DNA from 2 places in the Erwinia tasmaniensis Et1/99 genome. Region 1 is predicted to be linked to the other one. Evidence: predicted binding sites of a transcription regulator. Region 1 holds the regulator's gene; the other holds the start of a gene.
What was found. The regulator sigma-54, encoded in region 1, starts transcription at its own class of promoters, with help from an activator protein. The targets are predictions, from matches to a motif close to GTTGGCACANNTTTCGCTNT.
Positions count from the first base shown of each region.

Region 2: glnK (P-II family nitrogen regulator) is a predicted target of sigma-54. The motif match lies at 2,208-2,227, and genes of this name have one in related genera.

Region 1 is NC_010694.1:373,708-378,280, forward strand. It holds gene rapZ (RNase adapter RapZ) at 1-589, opposite strand, end outside; gene ptsN (PTS IIA-like nitrogen regulatory protein PtsN) at 785-1,267, opposite strand; gene hpf (ribosome hibernation promoting factor) at 1,444-1,731, opposite strand; gene rpoN (RNA polymerase factor sigma-54) at 1,754-3,187, opposite strand; gene lptB (LPS export ABC transporter ATP-binding protein) at 3,236-3,961, opposite strand; gene lptA (lipopolysaccharide ABC transporter substrate-binding protein LptA) at 3,967-4,515, opposite strand; gene lptC (LPS export ABC transporter periplasmic protein LptC) at 4,487-4,573, opposite strand, start outside.
Region 2 is NC_010694.1:2,795,750-2,800,322, forward strand. It holds gene tesB (acyl-CoA thioesterase II) at 1-430, shown strand, start outside; gene amtB (ammonium transporter AmtB) at 505-1,806, opposite strand; gene glnK (P-II family nitrogen regulator) at 1,820-2,158, opposite strand; gene ETA_RS13650 (SmdB family multidrug efflux ABC transporter permease/ATP-binding protein) at 2,416-4,170, opposite strand; gene ETA_RS13655 (SmdA family multidrug ABC transporter permease/ATP-binding protein) at 4,163-4,573, opposite strand, start outside.

The DNA of each region.
Region 1 (4,573 bases):
GACGCAGCTTCGGGTCCCAGTGCGGGTTGGGTAAGAAACGGACGTCAAAGACGTAATCGGCATCGATGGGGATGCCATGCTTGAAGCCAAAAGACTCGAATACCATCGTCAGTTCGCGTTCACGCTTGCCCAGCAGGCGGGTACGCAGCATTTCTGCCAGCTCATGGACCGACATTTCAGAGGTATCAATAATCAGGTCGGCGCGGGAGCGTAGCGGCTCCAGCAGAACGTTTTCTTCATCGATAGCACTTTCCAGCGACAAATTTTTGCTGGAAAGAGGATGGAGACGGCGGGTATCGCTGTAACGTCGGATTAGGGTATTGCGATCGGCATCAAGAAACAGCAGCTGCGGCGAGAAGCTATCGGGCAGGCTGGTCAGGGCATTTTCGAATACTTCCGGAGACTCCGGCATGTTGCGCACGTCAATGCTTACCGCAGCCGACATGTTGCGTTCCGCCAGCGAATGCGCCAGATCGGGCAGCAAGACTACCGGGAGGTTATCCACGCAGTAGAAGCCCATATCCTCAAGGGCTCGCAGCGCCACTGATTTTCCTGAGCCTGAACGACCGCTAACGATCATCAGCACCATTTCTTTTCCCCCGGTTTAGCCGTTTGCACCTTTGTGCCTGAAGTTGCAACAACATTTACTGTTCAATCCCAATACCGCCGGACCTTTGTCTCTACAAGATATACGGGTAACAACAGCGTTGATATTGTTCGCCCTATGCCGTTCTGCCGTCGGCTTAATCGTTACAGCCATGATTTTGGCAGCATCATCTTGCAGTTACGTGTCAAGGTGATCTTCCGTGATGATTTGATATAGCTCTTCATCACTCCGGGCGGCGCGTAGACGGCGCAGCACGGTTTTATCTGCCAGACGTTTGGCTACCAGAGAAAGCGTGTGCAGGTGCGTCTTGCACTGATCTGCCGGCACCAGCAGAGCGAACAGTAGATCCACCGGCTGATTATCAATGGCATCAAAAGCAATAGGACTTTCAAGGCGAATAAAGACGCCTACGGCGCGCAGAGTATCTTCTTCCAGCTTGCCGTGCGGGATGGCAATGCCATTACCGATACCGGTACTGCCCATTCTTTCGCGCGTCAGAATAGCATCAAAAATTATCTGTTGTGGCAGGTTGAGCTGTTTAGCCGCCAGTTCGCTGATAATTTCCAGTGCGCGTTTTTTGCTCTGGCAATGTACATCATTACGCGTGCAGCAGACGCTTAACACTGAGCCCAGTTCCAGTTTTAGATCATTGTTCATCATAGTTTCACTTACTTATTCACTTCCACGGGCGAATGGCGTTTTAGTCGCTTTAAATCAATAGGTTAATATTCATTAAAGAGTGACGGTCCGTCTTGTGAACAGCGAACGGACCGTCAAATTATTTCTACCTGAACCCCTATCCTGGCGCTAAAAGATCACTCGGTGCTTAGTGAAATTTAGTGTTGTTTTAGCTTGTCTTTATGTTTATTTAGCTGACGCGTCAGTTTATCAATGAGGCCGTCAATTGCCGCGTACATATCTTTTTCTTCCGAGGTGGCATGCAGCTCTCCGCCGTTTACATGCAGCGTGGCGTCTGCAATTTGCGTCACTTTTTCCACTTTTAAAACAATATAGACTTGGTTAATCCGGTCAAAATAGTGTTCCAGCTTGGCAAATTTAGCGGTAACAAACTCGCGCAGTGGTTCAGTGATTTCAACGTGTTGTCCAGTGATATTGAGCTGCATAGTGTCTTCCTTCTCTGTTCGTTCAGACCAGCTGTTTACGTTGGTTTGATGGCGGGATGGATAAAGACTCTCGGTATTTTGCCACAGTACGCCTGGCGACCATAATTCCCTGTTCGGAAAGCATGGAGGTGAGCTTGCTGTCGCTTAACGGTTTGGCGGGGTTTTCCGCCGAGACTAATTTTTTCACCAGCGCACGAATGGCCGTAGACGAAGCTTCGCCTCCGCCTTCCGTGTTGACGTGGCTGGAGAAAAAATACTTGAGTTCAAAAATACCGCGCGGGCTGTGCAGGTACTTTTGCGTGGTGACACGCGAAATCGTTGACTCGTGCATCTCGACCGCGCTGGCGATATCTGCCAGCACCATCGGGCGCATAAACTCTTCACCCTGCTCAAAAAAAGCCTGCTGCCGATCAACGATGCAGCGGGTCACTTTCAGCAGGGTATCGTTCCGGCTTTCCAGGCTTTTGATCAGCCACTTCGCCTCCTGCAGGTTACTGCGGATAAACTGCGAGTCGCTATCATTGCGCGAACTTGAGCCAAGAGAAGCGTAATGCTGATTGATTTTCAGGCGTGGCACGCTGTCAGCATTGAGCTCAACCGCCCAGCGATTGCTGATTTTACGCACCAATACGTCAGGGATGACATACTCAGGTTCCTGTGTATTAATCGACTGACCGGGCCTGGGGTCGAGCGTCTGGATCAGCTGCATCGCGCTTTTCAGCACGTCTTCTTTCAGGCGCGTGACGCGCATCAGGCTGCGAAAATCGTGGTTTGCCAGCAGATCGAGATGCTCGCTGACAATCAGGCGCGCCTCTTTGAGGAAAGGATAGTCATGGGCGAATTGCGATAGCTGCACCAGCAGGCAATCGCGCAGATCGCGGGCGCAGACGCCGATGGGATCAAAACGCTGCACGCGCTTGAGCACCGCTTCGATTTCATCGGGTGCCAGCTCGTCGTTACCCATGCTGTCGAGGATTTCCTCCAGTGAAATCGTCAGATAGCCGGTATCATCAACGGCATCGACAATCGACGTTGCAATCGCCCGGTCGGTATCGCTAAAGGGCGTCAGCTCGACCTGCCACATCAGATAATCCTGTAGCGTCTGCGTGGTTTCCCCCTGGTAGACGGGCAGTTCATCGTCATGATAGTCAGTGCCCGTTCCAGAAGGCGTACCCGCCGTGTAGATCTCATCCCAGGTGGCATCCAGCGGCAGCTCTTCCGGCATATCCTTCTGTTCCAGCGCTTCCCTGGTATCCAGCGCCTCGGTTTCCTGATATTCGCGGCTGTCGACCTCTTCATGAAGATCGGTCTGTTCAAGCAACGGGTTACTTTCCAGCGCCAGCTGAATTTCTTGTTGTAGTTCAAGCGTCGAGAGCTGCAACAGGCGAATGGCCTGCTGCAACTGTGGCGTCATGGCAAGCTGTTGGCTTAGCCGGAGTTGTAAACCTTGCTTCATATTCAGGATGCTTATTCCCCAGAAATCGTACCTAAGGTGAACACCTTATCAGAGTCTGAACTCTTCACCTAAATAGACACGCTTCACCTGCTCATCGGCCAGGACCGCTTCCGGTGTACCGTGGGCGATTAAGTGCCCCTGGCTGACGATATAGGCACGTTCACAGACCGCCAGCGTCTCACGGACGTTATGGTCAGTGATCAGTACGCCCAGGCCGCTGTCACGCAGATGTTCAATAATTTTTTTTATATCAATAACGGAGATTGGGTCGACTCCGGCGAAAGGCTCATCTAACAGGATAAACTTCGGATTGGCGGCCAGCGCGCGGGCAATTTCCACACGGCGGCGCTCTCCCCCAGACAGCGCCTGGCCCAGGCTGTTGCGCAGGTGCTCAATATTGAACTCTGCCAGCAGTTCGTTCGCGCGATCTTCGTGTTGTTCTTTGGTGAGATCTTCACGGATTTGCAGGACCGCCATCAAATTGTCGTAAACGCTAAGACGACGAAAAATAGAGGCTTCCTGCGGTAGATAGCCGATCCCCCGGCGCGCGCGCGCGTGCAGCGGCAGAATGCTGATATCCTCGTCATCAATCACGATGCGCCCCGCGTCGCGCGGCACGATGCCTACAACCATATAAAATGTTGTTGTTTTGCCCGCCCCGTTAGGGCCAAGCAGGCCAACGATTTCGCCAGACTTAACCTGCAGGCTGACATCTTCAACCACACGGCGGCCCTTGTAGGCCTTCGCCAGGTTTTCTGCAATTAAGGTTGCCATATTTGTTAATTACTCTTCTTCTGACCGTTGGACGGTGAGTTTTTGTCCTGCAGCTGTGATGGCACCAGCACCGTGGTAACGCGTTTGCCGGTGTTACCGAAGGCCTGCATTTTCTGCTCTTTAACCAGGTAAGTAATGCGATCGCCCTTCACATTGCTGTCGAGCTGTTCGAGATAGGCGCCGCCGGTTAACTCGACCAAATCTTTTGCCAACTCATAATGCATTTTCTGAGCATGGCCCTGAACCGGTTTACCGTTATCCTGCATTTGGTAAAACGTTGCAGGATTCCCATAGGCGTCCACGATGGTTTTTTTACTGTCGCCGCCCGGACGCGTCACCACCACTTTGTCCGCCGTGATTTTGATGCTGCCCTGGGTCACCACCACCTTGCCCGTGAAGGTTGCCACGTTACCCTGCATATCCAGCGCCTGGTTCTCTGAATCTACGTTGACGGGTTTGCTGGAGTCGTCGGTCAGCGCCAGTACCGGAACGCTAATCGCCAGCAACAGGCTGGCCGTCAGGAGTTTAATGCTGTTGTTCATTTTGAATTTCATAAGATGTTTTGACCTTTTCAATCAACTCGGCAGTTTTGTTCCGCAAATTTCCACGCAT
Region 2 (4,573 bases), 1.5 Mb from region 1:
TCCCGAAAAGGTGCGTAACAAGTTCTTGGCCGAAAGACCTTTTGAAATCCGCCCGATTGAGTTCCATAACCCGCTGCAAGGGCACGTCAGTGAACCGGTTCGCTATAGCTGGCTGCGTGCCAACGGCCCCCTGCCCCACGACAGGCGGACTCATCAATATCTGCTGGGCTACGCCTCTGATTACAACCTGCTACCGGTTGCGTTGCAGCCACACGGTAAGGGTTTTCTTGAACAGGGGATGCAGGTCGCCACTATCGACCATTCCATGTGGTTTCACCGCCCGTTCGATTTAAACGAATGGCTGCTCTACAGCGCTGAAAGCACCTCCGCATCCGGTGCCAGGGGCTTTGTGCGCGGTGAGTTCTACAATCAGCAGGGGATTTTAGTGGCTTCTACCGTACAAGAAGGCGTCATTCGTCAAAACTCATGAAGCTGCGGCAGCATAAAAAAGCGGGCCTTGAATGGCCCGCTTGATTTTGTACTTGCGCCCTTTTTTGCCCAACCTTAATGGTTGTAGGCGTTCTCACCGTGGCTGTTCACATCCAGACCTTCACGCTCCTGCTCTTCAGGAACGCGCAGACCCACAACCATATCCGCCACTTTAAACCCGATAAAGGCAACAACGGCAGTCCAGACAATAGTCAGGCCCACGCTGAACAGCTGTACCCAGACCTGATGGCCCATGGTGATGCCTGGGGCATAACCTACACCGCCCAATGAAGATGATGCAAATACCCCGGTCAGGATACATCCAACAATCCCACACACGCCGTGCACGCCGAACACATCGCAAGGATCATCAACACGCAGCCATTTTTTCAGCGTGGTCACACCCCACAGACCAGCCAGTCCACCCACCACGCCAATGATCAGAGCACCGCCAACGCCAACGTAGCCACATGCGGGAGTAATTGCTACCAGCCCAGCTATCACACCGGAGCTGACGCCGAGAAGTGAGGGCTTACCGCGTAGCGCCCACTCGCCAAAGGTCCAGCTTAGCATCGCACCGGCGGTTGCAATGACCGTATTCAGGAACGCCAGGCCCGCAATTTCGTTAGCCGAGCTGGCAGAACCGGCGTTGAAACCAAACCAGCCAAAGTACAGGATCGCCGTTCCGGTAAAGACCATCGGCAGATTATGGGGTTTGAAGGCTTCTTTGCCAAAACCGGCGCGTTTCCCGACAAGATAGGCCCCGACCAGGCCAGCAACGGCGGCGTTGATATGAACCACAGTCCCCCCGGCGAAGTCCAGCGCGCCATCCTGAGCGAGGAAACCACCGGCCCACACCATATGGGCAATCGGAAGATAGGCGAAGGTCAGCCAGATCACGACGAAGATCAGTACCGCCGAGAAACGGATACGTTCGGCTATAGCGCCGACGATCAGCCCAACGGTGATACAGGCGAATGAAGCCTGGAAAGCCACATGAATATACTGATAGAAAGATCCCATCAACGTCGTGGGTGCAATATTTTTCAGCATGGCCCAGTTAAAGCTGCCAAAGAAAGCGTTGCCTTCGCTGAAGGCCAGAGAATAACCGTAGACCATCCACAGCACGCAAACCAAAGCGAAAGTGACGGCCACCTGAGTGAGCATTGACAGCACATTTTTGGCACGAATTAAACCGCCATAAAAGAGTGCTATGCCGGGAAGGGTCATAAAGAGCACGAGGGCGGTACAGATCATCATAAAAGCGTTATCGGCTTTGTCAGCAACTGCTGGTGCAGCCGCCATTGCCAGCGTCGGTAAAAAAGCCGCACCGGTGAGGAAAAAAGTAGCAATTTTTTTCATTTTATCCCATCCCATTTTTAGTCCCGGATTACAGTGCAGCTTCGTCGGTTTCGCCGGTACGAATACGAATGACGCGCTGCAGCTCTGCAACGAAAATCTTCCCGTCACCAATTTTTCCGGTATAAGCCGCTTTGCTAATCACATCCACGACTTCATCAAGCTGATCGTCTGCGATGGCAATATCGATTTTGACTTTTGGCAGGAAATTTACGCTGTATTCCGCACCGCGATATAACTCCGCATGCCCTTTCTGACGGCCGAAGCCTTTGACTTCAGCGACGGTGAGTCCCTGAATACCGATAGACGACAGTGCTTCACGCACGTCTTCCAGTTTGAACGGTTTGATTACCACAGTAACCAGCTTCATACGATCCCCCAGGGTTTAAATATGGCTGTTTCAACAACACGAAAGGTATAAAGCAAAGGCTGTGCCATTGTTGAAAAGCTGAATATTTCATACCCCTGGTCCGTTCCGTGCGGATTACAGCCTGAAACGCCGTCGGAAGGCAGGCGCGCGGTCTTGCAGCAGGAGTGAAGACGCACCAGAACGGTGCGTCATGCGTTAAGTCGGTGCATTCGTGCCACGGCAGGCCGTTAGCTCGCCTGCATCTGGTGCAGGGAGCCTTATGTGGCTGCCAGCTCTGCACCTGCCAGCTGTAACTGATACATCTGCCAGTAACGTCCGCGCGCAGCCAGTAGCTGTTGATGACTGCCACGCTCCACCACCCGCCCACGATGCAAGACCAAAATAGTGTCTGCATCAATAACCGTAGACAGGCGATGGGCAATTACCACCAGCGTAGAGCGCTGGCGTACCGCAACCAGGGCCTGCTGGATCGCCTGTTCCGTTCCTGAGTCGATATTCGCGGTAGCTTCATCAAGTATCAGTACCTGGGGGGTTAGCACCAGCACTCGCGCCAGCGCCAGTAGCTGTTTCTGCCCAACGGAAAGCGAGTTGCCCTGTTCACCTAAGCGGGTATGGATACCTTCAGGCATTGAGCGGGCCAGATCTGCCAGGCGCACGGCTTCCAGCGCGGCCCAAACCCTGTCCTCACCCACCTCTCTTCCTAAGGTCACATTGGCGAAAAAGGAATCGGCCAGCACGACAGGATCCTGCTGAACCATCGCCACGCTATCGCGTAATGCGGCATGACTCAGCGAGGAAAGCGGCCGGTCATCGAGCAGGATCTCACCTTCGCTTAAGGGATAATAGCCCATCAGCAAATTGGCGAGCGTACTCTTACCGCTGCCGGTATGCCCTACCAGCGCAACAAAATGGCGCGATGGGACTGACAGGTTGATATCAGTTAGTACCGGCCGGCCGGGGCGATACGCAAACGTCAGATCCTGTATGTCTATCCTGCCACTGCCGAGCGGCTGGATATCTTCACCATAAGGCTGGCGGGGTGCATCCATCAGTTGGAAAATGCGCTCACCGGCCACTACGGCCTGTTGCAGCATTGACTGCTGCGTGGTCAGTTCGATCAGCGGCTCATTGAGCCGACCAAGATAGTTAATAAAAGCATACAGCACGCCAACTTCAACCGTTCCCACTGATGAAAAACCATAAAGCATCATCAGCCCGCAGAGTATCAGTGCGGAAAACAGGCTAAGCAGCGGGCGCAGCAGGAAGCCATCAAGGCGTAACGTCTGCATGCGCGCCAGATAGTGTGAACGGCTGACCTCCCCCATACGCTCACCAAAACGGGCCTGCTGGCGAAATTGCTGTATCACGCTCATACCGTTGATGACTTCGTTGAAACCATTATTAATCTCTGCCAGATAACCGCGCACCCGCCGCACAATGGGGGTACTGAAACGCTGATATATCAACATCACGATTAACACCGCCGGGAAGATCGCGATTGCCACCCATGCCATGCGCCAGTCGAGACTGAACATTGCCACGAGCATCGCCCCGACCAGCGCAGCACTGCGCAATACGGTCGCGACTACGGTCACATAGAGATCGCGCACGACTTCGGTATCATTGGTTACCCGTGAGATAATCTGCCCCACCGGCTGGGTGTCAAAGGCGCTCAACGGCTGACGCAAAGCCGCATCCATCACATCGGTGCGCAAACGCTGCACTACGCCTACCGCGGCCTGATTAAAGCGCAACGCCTGCAAGTAATGCAGCAAAGCGGCCAACAGCTGTAACAGCAGGTAGCTGGTTATCAGTCCTGCAGCCAGCGCGACGGGCATATGATGTTGTGCCACCATTTGGTCGATAAAATAGCTGATCAACACCGGGCCGAGCACTTCTGCCGCTGCGGCGAGCCACAGCATCAGTACGGCAAGGCCGAGAGATTTTCGCCACGGCTTACCGTAGGAAAGCAGCCGTCCGATCGTCGGCCATAGTCGGGTAGTCTTAGCCATGTGGCACTTCCTGTACGGTATCATCATCTAACGCCGCTTCAAGCTGCTGATAGCGGTACATTTCTCGATACCAGCCGTCATGAGCGAGAAGCTGTTCATGGTTACCACGCTGGGCAATGGCACCATGTTGTAATACCAGAATTTCGTTGGCTTCAGACAATGCGGAAAGACGATGAGCGCTAATGATTATCGTGCGTTCTTCACCCCAGCGTCGCAAATTATGCAGGATCTGATGCTCGGTTCTGCCGTCTACCGCAGACAGGGCATCATCAAGCACCAGAATTTCAGCATTGAGCAGCAGCGCGCGCGCAATAGAAATGCGCTGTTTCTGCCCACCCGACAGCATGACCCCACGCTCGCCGACTTCCGTTTCATAGCCCTGCGGTAATCGCAGTATGTCCTC